Regions from separate parts of the Stenotrophomonas sp. YJH_SMC_65 genome, predicted to be linked through region 1. Evidence: predicted binding sites of a transcription regulator. Region 1 holds the regulator's gene; each other region holds the start of a gene.

The links. Region 1 encodes HrcA, which represses chaperone genes, less so after heat shock. Its sites were predicted from a motif close to TTNGCACTCNNNNNNNNNGAGTGCNAA; they were not measured.
Region 2: the regulator HrcA is predicted to act here: its motif matches at 4,362-4,388, upstream of rpoH (RNA polymerase sigma factor RpoH).
Region 3: the regulator HrcA is predicted to act here: its motif matches at 3,179-3,205, upstream of AC5P7A_RS09360 (co-chaperone GroES).

What each region holds. Positions count from the first base shown of each region.
Region 1 is NZ_JCAFSR010000009.1:7,523-12,820, reverse strand. It holds gene dnaK (molecular chaperone DnaK) at 1-1,191, opposite strand, end outside; gene grpE (nucleotide exchange factor GrpE) at 1,374-1,889, opposite strand; gene hrcA (heat-inducible transcriptional repressor HrcA) at 1,953-3,017, opposite strand; gene recN (DNA repair protein RecN) at 3,133-4,794, shown strand; gene AC5P7A_RS16455 (LysR family transcriptional regulator) at 4,905-5,298, opposite strand, start outside.
Region 2 is NZ_JCAFSR010000004.1:301,249-306,546, reverse strand. It holds gene rhlB (ATP-dependent RNA helicase RhlB) at 1-759, shown strand, start outside; gene ftsE (cell division ATP-binding protein FtsE) at 923-1,609, shown strand; gene ftsX (permease-like cell division protein FtsX) at 1,613-2,560, shown strand; gene AC5P7A_RS09560 (response regulator) at 2,568-3,410, shown strand; gene ung (uracil-DNA glycosylase) at 3,407-4,120, shown strand; gene rpoH (RNA polymerase sigma factor RpoH) at 4,400-5,275, shown strand.
Region 3 is NZ_JCAFSR010000004.1:261,465-266,762, forward strand. It holds gene AC5P7A_RS09345 (serine hydrolase domain-containing protein) at 1-275, shown strand, start outside; gene AC5P7A_RS09350 (DUF6445 family protein) at 368-979, opposite strand; gene groL (chaperonin GroEL) at 1,114-2,763, opposite strand; gene AC5P7A_RS09360 (co-chaperone GroES) at 2,845-3,132, opposite strand; gene AC5P7A_RS09365 (endonuclease) at 3,444-5,234, shown strand.

The DNA.
Region 1 (5,298 bases):
GGTCACGTCCAGCAGCAGCACGTCCTTGACGTCGCCGCCCAGCACGCCGCCCTGGATCGCAGCACCCAGTGCCACGGCTTCGTCCGGGTTGACGTCCTTGCGCGGTTCCTTGCCGAAGAACTCGGTCACCGCCTGCTGCACCTTCGGCATGCGGGTCTGGCCACCGACCAGGATCACTTCGCTGATGTCGCTCGAACGCAGGCCGGCATCGTTCAGGGCGACGCGGCACGGCTCGATCGACTTCTTGATCAGGTCTTCCACCAGCGCTTCCAGCTTGGCGCGGGTCAGCTTGATGTTCAGGTGCTTCGGACCCGAGGCGTCAGCGGTGACGTACGGCAGGTTCACTTCGGTCTGCTGGGCGCTGGACAGCTCGATCTTGGCGCGCTCGGCAGCGTCCTTCAGGCGCTGCAGGGCCAGCGGATCCTTGCGCAGGTCGATGCCCTGGTCCTTGTTGAATTCTTCAACCAGGTACTCGATGACGCGGTTGTCGAAGTCTTCGCCGCCCAGGAAGGTGTCGCCGTTGGTGGCCAGCACTTCGAACTGCTTCTCGCCGTCAACGTTGGCGATCTCGATCACCGAGACGTCGAAGGTGCCGCCGCCCAGGTCGTACACCACGATCTTGCGATCCTTGTTGTCGCCCTTGTCCAGGCCATAGGCCAGCGCGGCCGCGGTCGGCTCGTTGATGATGCGCTTGACGTCCAGGCCGGCGATGCGGCCGGCGTCCTTGGTCGCCTGGCGCTGGCTGTCGTTGAAGTAGGCCGGCACGGTGATGACCGCTTCGGTGACCTTCTCACCGAGGAAGTCCTCGGCGGTCTTCTTCATCTTTTCCAGCACCTTGGCCGAGATTTCCTGCGGCGCCATCTTCTTGCCGTCGCTGGTGGCCACCCAGGCATCGCCGTTGTCATGGGCCAGGATGCTGTACGGGACGTGGGCGATGTCCTTCTGCACTTCGGCGTCGGTGAACTTGCGGCCGATCAGGCGCTTCACCGCGTAGAAGGTGTTCTTCGGGTTGGTGACGGCCTGGCGCTTGGCCGAGGCGCCCACCAGGACTTCGCCGTCCTTGGTGTAGGCGACGATCGACGGGGTGGTGCGATCGCCTTCCGAATTCTCGATGACGCGGGCCTTGCCGCCGTCCATGATCGCCACGCACGAGTTGGTGGTGCCGAGGTCGATACCAATGATCTTGCCCATGGGGGAGACTCCTGAGGATGCTTGTTGGGGTCAGTCCGGCCGTTCGGCCGGTGGATGAATACGATGTGGGGGAGGCTCGTGGAACATTCAAGCCATCTCCCGAACGCTGTGTTTCCGGTCGCCCGGCGCGTTCAGCGTCGGGCCGGGTGACGGGACATTCCCGCCTTCCGGCCCTGGAGGGGTCAGTCGGCGGCCACCACCACCAGCGCCGGCCGCAGCAGGCGCTCGTTGAGCAGGTAACCCTTCTGGAACACGGTCACCACGCTGCCCGGGACGGCGTCTGGGGCCGGCACCTGGCTGATGGCCTGGTGGTGTTCCGGGTTGAACGGCTGGCCGATCGGGTCCAGCAGGACCAGCCCGTTGTCGGCGGCAACCTTCAGCAGCTGCTTGTAGGTCAGCTCCAGGCCCTCGCGCAGCGGATGCGGGTCATCGCCGGCCGCCTTCAAGCCGGCATCCAGGCTGTCGAACACCGGCAGCAGCTCGCCCAGCAGCTTCTCGTTGGCGAACTTGCGGGCCTGCTCGATGTCACGGGCAACGCGCTTGCGCTGGTTCTCGAGGTCGGCGCGCTCACGCAGCGCATCGGCCTTGATCTGCTCGACCTCGGCGCGCAGGCGCTCCACTTCGTCGTTGACGCCGGCGGCGGCGGCCGCATCGGCGGCAGTCTGCTGGGATTCGATATCTGGATGTTCGTGGTTCATGTCTGGGTCCCTGGCGGTCAGTCTCCGCCTCCACCCACCCTAGTGTGGGCGGGATGCTGCGTTTCAAGCGTCGGATGTTCCAGGAGTGCGCCCGGCTGGCGAAAACGCCGCGCCGAGTACATCGGCAGTAGCCTGGACCAGCGGGATCATCCGGTCGTAGGCCATCCGCTTGGGGCCGATCACGCCCAGCACGCCCAGCACCTGGCCATTGGCGGTATAGGGGGCGGTGACCAGCGAGACCCCCTGCAACGGCATCATCCCGGTCTCTTCGCCAATGAAGATGCGCACCCCCGGGGCCTGGATGGTGCGCTCCAGCAGCTGCAGGATCTCCCGCTTGCTGGAGAACAGCTCGAACAGCTCGCGCAGCCGCTCCAGGTCGGACAGGTCCTGCACCCCCATCAGGCGGGTCTGGCCGGCCACCAGCATGTCATCGGCCGCCGGCTGCAGGGCCTGCTCGGCCAGCTCGATGCTGTGCGCCAGCAGCTGCTCCAGCTCCGAACGGGCATCACGCAGTTCCAGCAGCAGGCGGGTGCGGATCTCGGCCATCGGCAGGCCGGCGAAATGCGCGTTGAGGTAGTTGGCGACCTGTTCCAGCTGGCCCGGCGCGAACTCCTGGCGGGTCTCGATGACCCGGTTCTGCACCTCGTTGTCGGCGAACACCAGGATCGCCAGCACCCGGCGCCCGTCCAGCGCCACGAAATCGATCTGGCGGAACGCGAACTGCTCGCGCCGCGGGGCGCTGACCACGCCGACGAAGTGGCTCATCGCCGACAGCAGCTCCGAGGCGCTGCCAAGCAGGGCCTGGGTGCTGCCGCCGCCGGCCAGTTCCTGGCGCAGCCGGGCCAGCTCGCCTTCGCCCGGCGGCTGCATCTGCAGCAGGCTGTCGACGAACACCCGGTAGCCATGTGCGGTCGGGACGCGCCCGGCCGAGGTGTGCGGCGAAGCCAGCAGCCCCAGGTCTTCCAGGTCACCCAGGATGTTGCGGATGGTGGCCGGACTGACCTCCAGCCCGGCCACGCGCGCCAGCGTCTGCGAGCCGACCGGCTCACCGTCCTGGATGTAACGCGCGATCAGCGTGCGCAGCAGATGGCGCGCACGCGGGGCAAGCTGGTCGGGAGAACCGTGCATGGAATCAACCTGTGAGACACGGACACTAGATAATGGCGGCGGATCACCTTGGCAAGTCATTGGACCTCCCGCGCCCGCGTGCTAGCGTTGCGCGGCTGCTGACACCCCCTTACCCATGCTCAGACATCTTTCGATCAAGGATTTCGCCGTCGTCCGCGCCACCGAACTGGAGTTCGGGCCAGGCATGACCGTGGTTTCAGGCGAGACCGGCGCCGGCAAGTCACTGATGGTCGACGCGCTGGGCTTCCTGTCCGGCCTGCGCGCCGACAGCGGCGTGGTCCGCCACGGCGCCGCGCGCGCCGAGCTGTCGGCCGAGTTCGCGCTGGACCAGCTGCAGGCCGCGCGCCAGTGGCTGGCCGACAACGAGCTGGACGACGAAGAACAATGCCAACTGCGCCGCGTGATCCGTGCCGATGGCGGATCGCGGGCCTGGATCAACGGCCGCCCGGTGACCCTGGCGCAGCTGGGCGACCTGGCCTCGCTGCTGGTGGAGATCCACGGCCAGCACGAGCAGCAGGCCCTGCTGACGCGCCCGTCGCAGCTGGCCCTGCTGGATGCCTATGCCGGCAACGAGGACGAGCGCCGCCAGGTGCGCCGCGCCGCTGCGGCCTGGCAGGCGCTGGTCGATGAATCGCTGGCGCTGTCGCAGCAGGGCGACGTCAGTGACCGGATCGGCTTCCTGGAGCACCAGCTGCGCGAGTTGGACCGCGAGGATCTGGAACCCGAATCGATTGCCGCACTCGGTGCCAGCCACCGTCGCCAGGCCCACGCCAGCGCCCTGCTGAGTGCCTGCCAGGCGGCCAGCAACCAGCTCAACGGCGACGACGGCAGTTCCGCACTGGACCTGCTGCAGCAGGTGCGCCACGAGCTGTCGCGCCTGATCGAGCACGACCCGCGCCTGGGCGAGGTGGACGGGCTGATCGAGAACGCCTCGATCCAGCTGCACGAAGCCCTGTCGCTGCTGGACCGCGTGCATGACGACCTCGACGCCGACCCGGAACAGTTCGAGGAGAACGAGCGTCGCCTCGGCCGCCTGCACGACCTGGCCCGCAAACACCGCGTGCCGATGGACGAACTGGGCGCGCAGCGCGAGCGCATGCACGCCGAAGTGGAACAGCTGCGTGGGGCTGACGAACGCCTGCAGCGCCTCGCCGGCGAGATCGACAAGGCCGCTGCGGCCTGGCGCGTGCAGGCCGGGCTGCTGACCGCCAGCCGCCGCGCCGCCGCTGCCGAGCTGTCGGCCACCACCACCGGCATCATCGCCGAGCTGGGCATGGGCGGCGGCCAGTTCCTGATCGAGCTGGAACCGCAGGACGCCGGCAAGCCCGACCCGCAGGGTGCCGAGCGCGTGGAATTCCTGGTGGCGGCCAATGCCGGGCAGCCACCGCGTGCCCTGCGCAAGGTGGCCTCGGGTGGCGAACTGTCGCGCATCTCGCTGGCCATCGAAGTGGCCGCGCTGGACCTGGATGCAGTGCCGACCATGGTGTTCGACGAAGTCGACTCCGGCATCGGTGGCGCGGTGGCGGACATCGTCGGCCAGAAGCTGCGCGCCCTTGGCGAGAAGCGCCAGGTGCTGTGCGTGACCCACCTGCCGCAGGTCGCCTCCAAGGGCCATGCCCATTACCGGGTCAGCAAGGCCCCGGTGGAAGGCATGACCCAGAGCGCAGTGGAAAAGCTGGACAGCAAGGCGCGCGAGGAAGAACTGGCGCGCATGCTCGGCGGCGTGGAAGTGAGCAAGGAAGCGCGCGCCGCCGCACGCAAGCTGCTGCAGGTGTAACGCCGGCCGAGCCGAGCATTGGCTCGGCTTCCGCACGGTAGTGCCGGCCGCTGGCCGGCACCCCGATGCGGGTGGATGAAGATCATGAGGTTGCCGGCCAGCGGCCGGCACTACCCCTGTGGCTGCGTCAGATCGACGTTCTCCACCAGGAAATCAAGAAACGCGCGCACCCGCAGCGGCAGGTAGCCGCCCTGCCCCAGGAACACCGCGTGCACCTCTTCCAGGTCACCGGGATTGGCGTCCTCCAGCACCGGCAGCAAGCGCCCGGCGGCAATATCCTGCTGCACCTGGAATGCTGCCAGCCGCGCCATGCCCAGCCCACCCAGCACCAGCTGGCGCAGCGCATCGCCGTTGCTGGCGCGCGCGTTGCCACTGGGCAGCAGCATGCGTTCGCGCCCATCCTGCAGCAACGGCCAGCCCTGCATCGCGCGCGCATGGCCGATATCCAACCGGTTGTGCGACTGCAGCTCCTCGGCAGTGCGTGGCAGCCCGTGCCGCTGCGCG
Region 2 (5,298 bases), on a different contig from region 1:
CACATCGACGGCATCAAGTACGTCTACAACTACGACCTGCCGTTCGACGCCGAAGACTACGTGCACCGCATCGGTCGTACCGCGCGCCTGGGCGAAGAGGGTGATGCGATCAGCTTCGCCTGCGAACGCTACGCGATGGGCCTGCCGGACATCGAGGCCTACATCGAGCAGAAGATCCCGTCCGAGCCGGTCACCAAGGAACTGTTGACGCCGCTGCCGCGCCCGGAACGCCCGGCCCCGGCTGCTGGCGAGGAAGGTGAGGAGAACGAGAGCGTCGGCCAGATCTTCCGTGAAGCGCGCGAAGCCCGCGCCGCTGAAGAAGAGCGCCGTGGTGGTGGTCGCAGTGGGGGCCGCTCCGGCGGTGGCCGTGGCGAGCGTCGCGACGGTGAGCGCAGCGGCGAGCGCCGTTCGCGTGGCCCGCGCAAGCCGCGCGTGGAAGGCGAGCAGGTTGCAGCTGCCCCGGCCGAAAGTGCTGAAGCCGCTGTCGCCCAGGCTCCGCGTCCGCCGCGCCCGCCCCGCGCCGAGGGCGCGCCGGAAGGTGCCGTGGATGGCGAGCGCAAGCCGCGCAAGCGCCGTCGTCGTCGCCACGGCCGTCCGGTCGAGGGTGGCGAGGGCGTGCAGGCCAACGCCGGCAACGGCGCCAGCCCGGTGACCCCGGTGCAGGTGGTGGCCAAGCCGGTGCGCACGGCGGCCGACAGCGGCGATTCGTTCCTGACCCGCATCGGCCGCAAGATCCGCCGGATGCTGTCGGGCAGCTGATCGGCGCTGCCGATCAGCAGGTAGCCCCCGACCGTTGGTCGGGTGACCTTGACCGGTAGTGCCGGCCGCTGGCCGGCAACCCACATGGCTGCCGGCCAGCGGCCGGCACTACCTATCGCGCGACCGTCTCCACGAGGTCGCGCCGCTCCTGCATAATCGGGGCATGAGTGTCCTGCGCTTCGACAATGTCAGCAAACAGTACGCCGGTGGCCACGAGGCGCTGATCGATGTCAGCTTCGAGGTCGCGCCGGGCGAGATGCTGTTCGTCACCGGCCATTCCGGTGCGGGCAAGAGCACCCTGCTCAAGTTGATCCACCTCGACGAGCGGCCCAGCCGCGGCGCGGTGGTGTTCGACGAGCGCAACCTGCTGAAGGTGCGCGGCGGCGACGTGCCCCGCCACCGACGCGCGGTGGGCGCGGTCTACCAGGACCACCGGCTGCTGATGGACCGCTCGATCGCCGAGAACGTGGCGCTGCCGCTGATCCTGCGCGGCACCCGCCGTGGCGACATCAGCAAGCGCGTGCGCTCGGTGCTGGAGCGGATGGGCCTGGGCCATCGCGAGAAGGCGCTGCCCTCGCAGCTGTCGGCCGGCGAGCAGCAGCGCGTGGGCATCGCCCGCGCCATCGTCGGCGAGCCCAAGCTGCTGGTGGCCGATGAGCCGACCGGCAACCTCGACCCGACCCTGGCGGCGGAGATCATGGCCCTGTTCGCCGAGCTGCCCTCGCGCGGCACCAGCGTACTGGTGGTCAGCCACGACCTGCCGCTGCTGCGCCGCATGCGCAAGCGCGTGCTGATCCTCGACCATGGCCGGCTGGTGGATGACATCTCGCCGCAGGACCTGGCGGAGTAACCGATGGCGAAGAACGAAAACAGCGAAGCCGCCGCCCCCTCGCGCGTGGGCGTCTGGTTCCAGCACCACGTGCACAGCGTGGTGTTCAGCCTGGGCCGCGCCTGCCGCAAGCCATGGGCGACCCTGCTGACGGTGATGGTCATGGCGCTGGCGCTGGCGCTGCCGCTGGGCCTGTCGATCGCGCTGGACAACCTCAAGCAGTTCGCCGGCAGCGTGCAGCAGTCGCGCGACATCAACGTGTTCCTGAAGGGCAACGTCGATGCACCCGGCGCGCTGCGCCTGGCCGGCCAGCTGCGCGACCGCGACGACGTGGCCGAAGTGAACGTGCGCACGCCCGAGCAGGGCCTGCAGGAACTGCGCGATGCCGGCCTGGGTGAGGCGATCGACGCACTCAACGACAATCCGCTGCCTTCGCTGCTGGTGATCACTCCCGGCCAGGGCAAGGACGACGCACGCCTGGCGCGCGCGCTGGAAAGCCTGCCCGAGGCCGATCTGGTGCAGCACGATGCGCTGTGGCGCCAGCGACTGGATGCCTGGCTTGCCTTCGGTGCGCGGCTGGTGCAGGTGCTGTCGGTCCTGCTCGGCGCAGGTGCCGCGCTGGTGGTCGGCAACACGGTGCGCCTGGACATCCAGGCCCGCCGCGAAGAGATCGGCGTGCTGCAGCTGCTCGGCGCCAGCGATGGCTTCATCCGCCGCCCGTTCCTGTACCTGGGCGCGTGGTACGGCCTGGGCGCCGGCGCGGTGGCGCTGGCCCTGATCGGCGCTGCGGGTGCCGCCCTGCGCATGCCGCTGGCCGAACTCTCGCGCAGCTACGGCAGCCCGTTCGTACTGCACGGCCTGGACCTGCTGCACGGCGGCCTGGTCCTGCTCGGCACGCTGCTGCTGGGTTGGCTGGGCGCCTGGCTGGTCACCGGCCACTTCCTCCGCCAGACCCGCCCGACCGACACCTGAGACCGGCATGCAACCGCAAGCGCTGAAACACCTTGAAGGGCCCGCGACGCGGGTGATGGTGGTCGATGGCTCGAAGCTGGTGCGCAAGCTGATCGCCGACGTCCTGCAGCGTGACCTGCCGGGCGTGGAGGTGATCGGCTGCGACAGCATCGAGGACGCACAGCAGGCGCTGGCACAGGGGCCGGTGGACCTGGTGACGACCTCGCTGACCCTGCGCGATGGCGACGGCCTGGCGCTGGCGCGGATGGTGCGCGAAGCGGCCGGCCAGGCCTATGTGCCGGTGATCGTGGTCTCCGGCGATGCCCAGCAGCACCTGGAGCAGCGCCGCTTCACCGAGTACGTCACCGACTATTTCGACAAATCGCTCGGCCATGAAGCACTGGCGACCTTCATCCGCGGCTACGTGCAGCCGCAGACCATCCCCGGTGCCACCATCCTCTATATCGAGGACAGCCGCGTGGTGGCCGAGGCCACCAAGCGCATGCTGGAACGCCAGCAGTTGAACGTGCTGCACGTGGTCAGCGCCGAAGAAGCGTTCACCCTGCTCACCGCCGAGTCGCTGGGCCGCAGTCGCCACCGCATCGACCTGGTGCTGACCGACGTCACCCTGAAGGGCGAACTGAGCGGTCGCGACGTGGTGCAGCGCGTGCGCGTGGATTTCGGCTACGGCAAGCGCCGCCTGCCGGTGCTGGTGATGACCGGCGATGGCAACCCGCACAACCAGACCGGGCTGCTGCAGTCCGGTGCCAACGACCTGGTGCTCAAGCCGATCGAAGAACGGCTGCTGGTCACCAAGGTGCTGTTCCAGCTGAGGCTGGCCCGATTGAACGATGGACCTCTGTTGCGATGATGGATGAAGTAGCCGACACCCCGACGATCCAGCTGGAACCGAGCTGGAAGCAGCATGTCGGCGATTACCTGTTGCAGCCGCAGATGCGCGAGCTGTCCAGCTTCCTGCGCCAGCGCAAGGCCAGTGGCGCGGCGGTGTTCCCGCCCGGCCCGCAGATCTTCGCCGCGTTCGACGCCACGCCGTTCGAGCAGGTGAAGGTGGTGATCCTCGGGCAGGACCCGTACCACGGTCGCGGCCAGGCACATGGCCTGAGTTTCTCGGTGCCGCCGGGCGTGCCGGTGCCGCCGTCGCTGCTGAACATCTACAAGGAGATCGAGAGCGATCTCGGTATCCCGCGTCCGGACCACGGCTGCCTGATTCCGTGGGCGCAGCGTGGCGTGCTGCTGCTCAATGCGGTACTGACGGTGGAAGAGGGCAAGGCCGGTGCGCACCAGGGTCGTGGCTGGGAAGGCTTCACCGACCACGTGGTGGATGTGCTCAACCGCGAGCGCGAAGGGCTGGTGTTCATGCTCTGGGGCGCCTATGCGCAGCAGAAGGGCAAGGTGATCGACACCCGCCGCCATCGCGTGCTGAAGTCGCCGCATCCATCGCCGCTTTCGGCCCATCGGGGCTTCCTCGGCTGTCGTCATTTCTCGATGGCCAACGAGTACCTGCAGCGCCGCGGTCAGGCCCCGATCGACTGGTCGCTGCCGCCGCGCTCGGCACTCTGAGGGCCGGCGGGCCGCTGGGCCTGAACACCGGGCAACGTTCCCGGGCCTGAATGGGCCTTCAGAACGGCCCGTTCAGCTCCGCTTGACCGGAATCGGCCGCTTTACGGCAGGTAATTGCTTGAATTCCAAGGGATTGTGAATCCCGAAAAAGCATGCTCGCCACTGTCATCAAATCGCGCTACGGTAGGGCTCTGTTTGGGACCAGTGTTGCATCAATGGGATGCTGGAACTTTTTCCTCCTTTAGCAGTCCAAATCCCGGACTGCTAAGATGGGTGCCTATGAGCCAGAACACCTCTACTGCCCTTGTGGCAAACAATCTCCCGATTCCCAGTGCGCTCGGTTCGCTGGACGCCTACATCGGTGCCGTGCACCAGATCCCGGTGCTGTCGGTCGATGACGAACAGGACCTGGCCCGTCGCTTCCGCGACGGCAACGATCTGGACGCTGCCCGCGAGCTGGTGCATTCGCACCTGCGCTTCGTGGTGCACGTGGCCCGCGGCTACAACGGCTACGGCCTTGCCCTGGGCGACCTGATCCAGGAAGGCAACATCGGCCTGATGAAGGCGGTCAAGCGCTTCGACCCGGACATGGGCGTGCGCCTGGTCTCCTTCGCGGTGCACTGGATCCGTGCAGAGATGCACGAGTTCATCCTGAAGAACTGGCGCATCGTGAAGGTCGCCACCACCAAGGCGCAGCGCAAGCTGTTCTTCAACCTGCGCAAGTCGAAGACGCGCCTGGGCTGGATGAACGCGGCGGAAGTGAGCGCGGTGGCCAAGGACCTGAACGTGTCCGAGCGCGAGGTCATGGAAATGGAGTCGCGCCTGTCGGGTCGCGATATCGGGTTCGATGCGCCGACCGACGAGGACAACGAGCACGCGCCGCCGTCGCCGGCTGCGTTCCTGGTTGCCGATGACGAAGACCCGTCGATGGCCTACGAGCGCGAGGACAGCGAAGACAACCAGATGCAGCTGCTGCGCGAAGGCCTGGCGGAACTGGATGCCCGCTCGCGCGACATCATCCGCCGCCGCTGGCTGGACGCGGACAGCAAGGTGACGCTGCAGGAACTGGCCGACGAGTACGGCGTGTCGGCCGAGCGCATCCGCCAGGTTGAAGCGAACGCGCTGAAGAAGATGAAGGCGCTGTTCACCGCGTAAGCGGGGTGGCGTTGGAATGAAGA
Region 3 (5,298 bases), on a different contig from region 1:
AGCTGCCCGTTGCGCAGCAGCACCGGGATCTGGCCGCGGGCCTGGGCGTGGTGACCTTCCGTGGCCCCCAGGGTGCAGGCTTCTACAAGGGCGGCCACGACGATGCGGTCGGCAACACCCTGGTGTGCATCGAGCGGCACAAACGCTGCGTGGTGATCCTGGGCAACGATGTACGGGCCGAGGCCACCTTCCCGGCACTGGTGGCGTTCGTGCTGGGTGATACCGGCGTGCCATGGCAGTGGGAGTACGGCGCGGCGAAGGCCTTCGTCGAATGAAGGCGCGATGATCCCTGGGCGGGGAGTGCGGAGGGATGGGAGCAACCATGCATGGCGTGTGGATCCACCTCACGCGTGGATGCCTGCTCCGCTCAGCGCGCCTGCTCGAAGAACATCAGGTACACCAGCCGGCCATTCTCCGGGCGGTCGCCGAACGCTGGCCCGGCGGTATGCCAGAACCAGGGCCGCAGCAGCACCAGCCGGTTGAAACGCATCGGGATGCGCATGGTCATTTCCCACTGGCTGTCGTCGTTGCTGTCGCGCTCGATGATGTCACGATGCATGTCGCCGCCGTTGGCATAGCCCAATGCGGCCAGCTCCGCTGCATCCAGGGCCATGCGCTCGGTGCCGGTACGGCGGTGGCGGAAGAACTCGGTGCCGCCCTCGCAGTGCTCCGGTGCACTCAGGTAGAGGATGCCCGACCAGTGCGAGTGATCGGCGTGCACCTTGGCGCGGCCGGTGTCACCGGCCAGGGTAAGGCGGAACTTGCCATGCGACTGCAGTGGGTTGACCGGCCGCAGCGGTTCGTTGACCAGCCGCGAGACCGCGCCGGACAGCCCATCCAGTTCCAGCCGCTGCTGCGAATTGCGGCCGGGGAATGCACCCTCCTGCACCGGATAGGTCAGGCCCAGCGCCGCCTGGCGCAGCCCCTGCGCATCGGCAGGAGAAAGGAAGTCGTCGACGACGATGAAGGAGGTAGGCATGGCCACCGAGCGTAGCGATGCGCTGCTGCGGCGGCAACCGGGCAACGAAAAACCCCGCCTTGCGGCGGGGTTCTTCCTTGCATCGGGAGGGCGTGCCGACCAGGGTCGGCAACGACCGCCCGGGGGACGTGGACTTAGAAGTCCATGCCGCCCATGCCACCCATGCCGCCCATGCCACCGGCGCCACCCATGGCCGGCTCGTCCTTCTTCGGAGCTTCGGCAACCATGGCTTCGGTGGTGATCATCAGGCCAGCGATCGAGGCGGCGTTCTGCAGCGCCGAACGGGTCACCTTGGTCGGGTCCAGGATGCCGAACTGCAGCATGTCGCCGAACTCGCCGGTGGCGGCGTTGTAACCGAAGCTGCCGGTGCCTTCCTTGACCTTGTTGATGATGACCGACGGCTCGTCACCGGCGTTGGCCACGATCTCGCGCAGCGGGGCTTCCATCGCACGCAGGGCGATCTGGATGCCGTGGTTCTGGTCTTCGTTGGCGCCCTTCAGGCCGGCCAGCGCGGTGATCGCGCGGACCAGGGCAACACCGCCGCCCGGAACCACGCCTTCTTCAACGGCCGCACGGGTCGCGTGCAGGGCGTCGTCGACGCGATCCTTCTTTTCCTTCATTTCGATTTCGGTCGAGGCGCCGACCTTGATCACGGCAACACCGCCGGCCAGCTTGGCCACGCGTTCCTGCAGCTTCTCGCGGTCGTAATCCGAGGAGGTGTCCTGGATCTGGGTCTTGATCTGCGCCACGCGTGCATCAACGTTGGCCTTGTCGCCGACGCCGTCGATGATGGTGGTGTTCTCCTTGGAGACCTGCACCTTCTTGGCGCGGCCCAGGTCCTTGATGGTGGCCTTCTCCAGCGACAGGCCGACTTCTTCGGAGATCACGGTGCCGCCGGTCAGCACGGCCATGTCTTCCAGCATCGCCTTGCGACGGTCGCCGAAGCCCGGGGCCTTGACGGCCACGACCTTGACGATGCCACGGATGGTGTTGACCACCAGGGTGGCCAGCGCTTCGCCTTCGACTTCCTCGGCCACGATCAGCAGCGGCTTGCCGGCCTTGGCGACACCTTCCAGCACCGGCAGCAGGTCACGGACGTTGGAGATCTTCTTGTCGTGCAGCAGGATGAACGGGTCATCCAGGTCAGCGGTCTGCGACTGCTGGTTGTTGATGAAGTACGGCGACAGGTAGCCGCGGTCGAACTGCATGCCCTTGACCACGTCCAGCTCGTTGTCCAGGCCCGAGCCTTCTTCAACGGTGATGACGCCTTCCTTGCCGACTTCCTTCATCGCGTCAGCGATGATCTGGCCGATCGACTCGTCCGAGTTGGCCGAGATGGTACCGACCTGGGCGATCGCCTTGTCGTCGGCGGTCGGCTTGGAGATGTTCTTCAGCTCGGCGACGGCGGCCGAGACGGCCTTGTCGATACCGCGCTTGAGGTCCATCGGGTTCATGCCGGCGGCAACGGCCTTGGCGCCTTCGCGGATCAGGGCCTGGGCCAGCACGGTGGCGGTGGTGGTGCCGTCGCCGGCATCATCGTTGGTGCGCGAAGCAACTTCCTTCACCATCTGCGCGCCCATGTTCTCGAACTTGTCAGCCAGTTCGATCTCCTTGGCGACGGAGACGCCGTCCTTGGTGATGGTCGGCGCGCCGAAGCTCTTTTCCAGCACGACGTTGCGGCCCTTCGGGCCCAGGGTGGCCTTGACGGCATTGGCGAGAACGTTGACGCCGCGCACCATGCGCGAACGGGCGTCTTCACCGAAACGAATATCCTTGGCAGCCATTGCATTTACCTCATTGGTAGCGCCGGACGATGCCCGGCGGCTGGGAGTTTGGGATCAGGTTGAAACAGGTCGCGCCGGGGCTCAGCCGATGACGGCGAGCACGTCGTCTTCGCGCAGGACCTTGTATTCGACGCCTTCGCTCTTGTACGAGCTGCCGGCGTACTGGCCGTAGATGACCTTGTCGCCGACCTTCAGCGACGGCGCGCGCACGTTGCCGTTGTCCAGCGGCTTGCCGGGGCCGACGGCCACGACCTCACCCTTGGTGGACTTTTCCTTGGCCGAGTCGGGGATGACGATGCCACCGGCGGAGATTTCGTCGGCTTCGATCGGCTTGACCACAACGCGGTCGTGCAGCGGCTTGATGCTCATAGGAGACCTCTTAAGTGATTGATTGGTCTAAAAAAGTCCGGCGATGTTAGCACTCACCCCAAGCGAGTGCCAGAACCGCACGTGAAGAAACCCGACAACGTCGGGAGCAGGGCAGAGATGGAGCCCCGCCGCCCCCTTTCAAGGGCGGAATGAAAAAATTTTTCCGCCCGCGCGCCTCGGCCAAGGCGTCGGTCTTGGACAATTTCGGTGACAAGCGTCGCACTGTCAGATATCTGACGTTCATTTACGACAAAGTGTCACTGGATCGGCCTTAGGCTCGGTCAGGCATTCCCAATCACAAGGAGTAGTCGATGCGATTGCTGTCCCCGCTTGCCGCCGCCTGCCTGCTGGCACTGGCCGCCGCGCCGGCCCAGGCCGAGGTTTTCATCAACGAACTGCACTACGACGACAGCACCGCCGCCGGTGACGTCGGCGAAGCCATCGAAGTGGTCGCCACCGCCGGCGAGGACCTGTCCGGCTACCGCCTCTACCTCTACAACGGCAGCAATCCTTCGGCGGCCGCGGTCTACGCCAACAACCCGGTCCCGGCCGGCACCGCCGCCGGCTGCGGCAGCGCGACCATCGCCGTGGTCAACTACCCGACCAACGGCATCCAGAACGGCCCCAACGACGGCATCGCCCTGGTCGATGCCAGCGGCAAGGTGGTCCAGTTCCTCAGCTACGAGGGCGCCATCACCGCCTCCGGTGGCCCTGCCGCCGGCATGACCAGCCAGAACATCCCGGTGGCCGAGACCAACAGCACGGCCGCGGGCACCTCGCTGCAGCTGACCGGCAGCGGCAGCCAGTACACCCACTTCACCTGGGCCGAGTCGGCCAGGCAGACCTTCGGCAGCTGCAACAACGGCCAGACCTTCAGTGGCGGCGGAACCCCGGGCCCGAACACACCGCCGTCGGTCTCCACCACCACCCCGGCGCAGGGCAGCAGCACCTTCCCGGCCGCCGCCGACCTGGAAGTGGTGTTCAGCGAGACGGTGAACCTGGCCAGTGGCGCCTTCGCCCTGAGCTGCGGCACCTCCGGCAGCGTGCCGTTGACCTTCCCGGCCAGCGGCCGCAGCGTGAAGCTGTCCACCAACACTGCGCTGGTGGCCGGTGAGGCCTGCCGCTTCGACATCCGCGCCGCGCGCATCACCGACCTGCAGGGCGCGCACCCGGCCGCCGACAGCCGCATCGCCTTCACCGTGGCCAGCACCGGCGGCAATCCGGACCCGGGCAACCCGGGCGTGCCGGCCGGCTATTACTCCAAGGTCAACACCAGCAGCCCCAGCCAGCTGCGCTGCTCGCTGCATGCCACCATCAAGGGCCACACCGCCTACCCTTACAGCGGCTCGGGCACCAGTACCTGGACCATTCTGGAAATCGCCGACGAGGATCCGAACAATTCCGGCAGGATCCTCGATGCATATCGCAACCACAGCTACGCCAAGGTGACCGATCGCGCCGGCAGTGGCAGTGGCCTGAAGTACAACCGCGAGCACACCTGGCCGAACTCGCTGGGCTTTGCCACCACCACCGGTGACAAGGGCCTGCCGTACGCGCCGTATACCGACACCCACATGCTGTACCTGACCGACGCGCAGTGGAACGCCGACCGTGGCAACAAGCCGTTCGGCAAGTGCGACGCCAACTGCGGCGAGCGCGCCACCGAGGCCAACAACGGCCAGGGCGGCGGCAGCGGCGGCTATCCGGGCAACTCCAACTGGGTGCGCACGCCGGACGGCAACACCGGCACCTTCGAGGTGTGGGGCAAGCGCAAGGGCGACATGGCGCGTGCGGTGATGTACATGGCGATCCGTTACGAGGGCGGCAAGGATGCGGCCACCGGCCAGTCCGAGCCGGACCTGGAGCTGACCGACGACCGCAGCAAAATCGTCAAGACCAGCAGTTCGCCGGCCTACATGGGCCTGCTGTCCACGCTGATCGACTGGCACCTGTCCGATCCGCCGGATGATGCCGAGCGTGCGCGCAATGACGTGATCTACAGCTTCCAGGGCAACCGCAACCCGTTCATCGACCACCCCGAGTGGGCAACCCCGGCCCTGTTCACCTCGGCCAAGCCGGCCACCTGCCAGCTGGCCAACTGACCGCGCAACGCAGCGGTCCACTGCCGCCGCCGGGCCCTGACCCGGCGGCGGCCCTATACTCGGC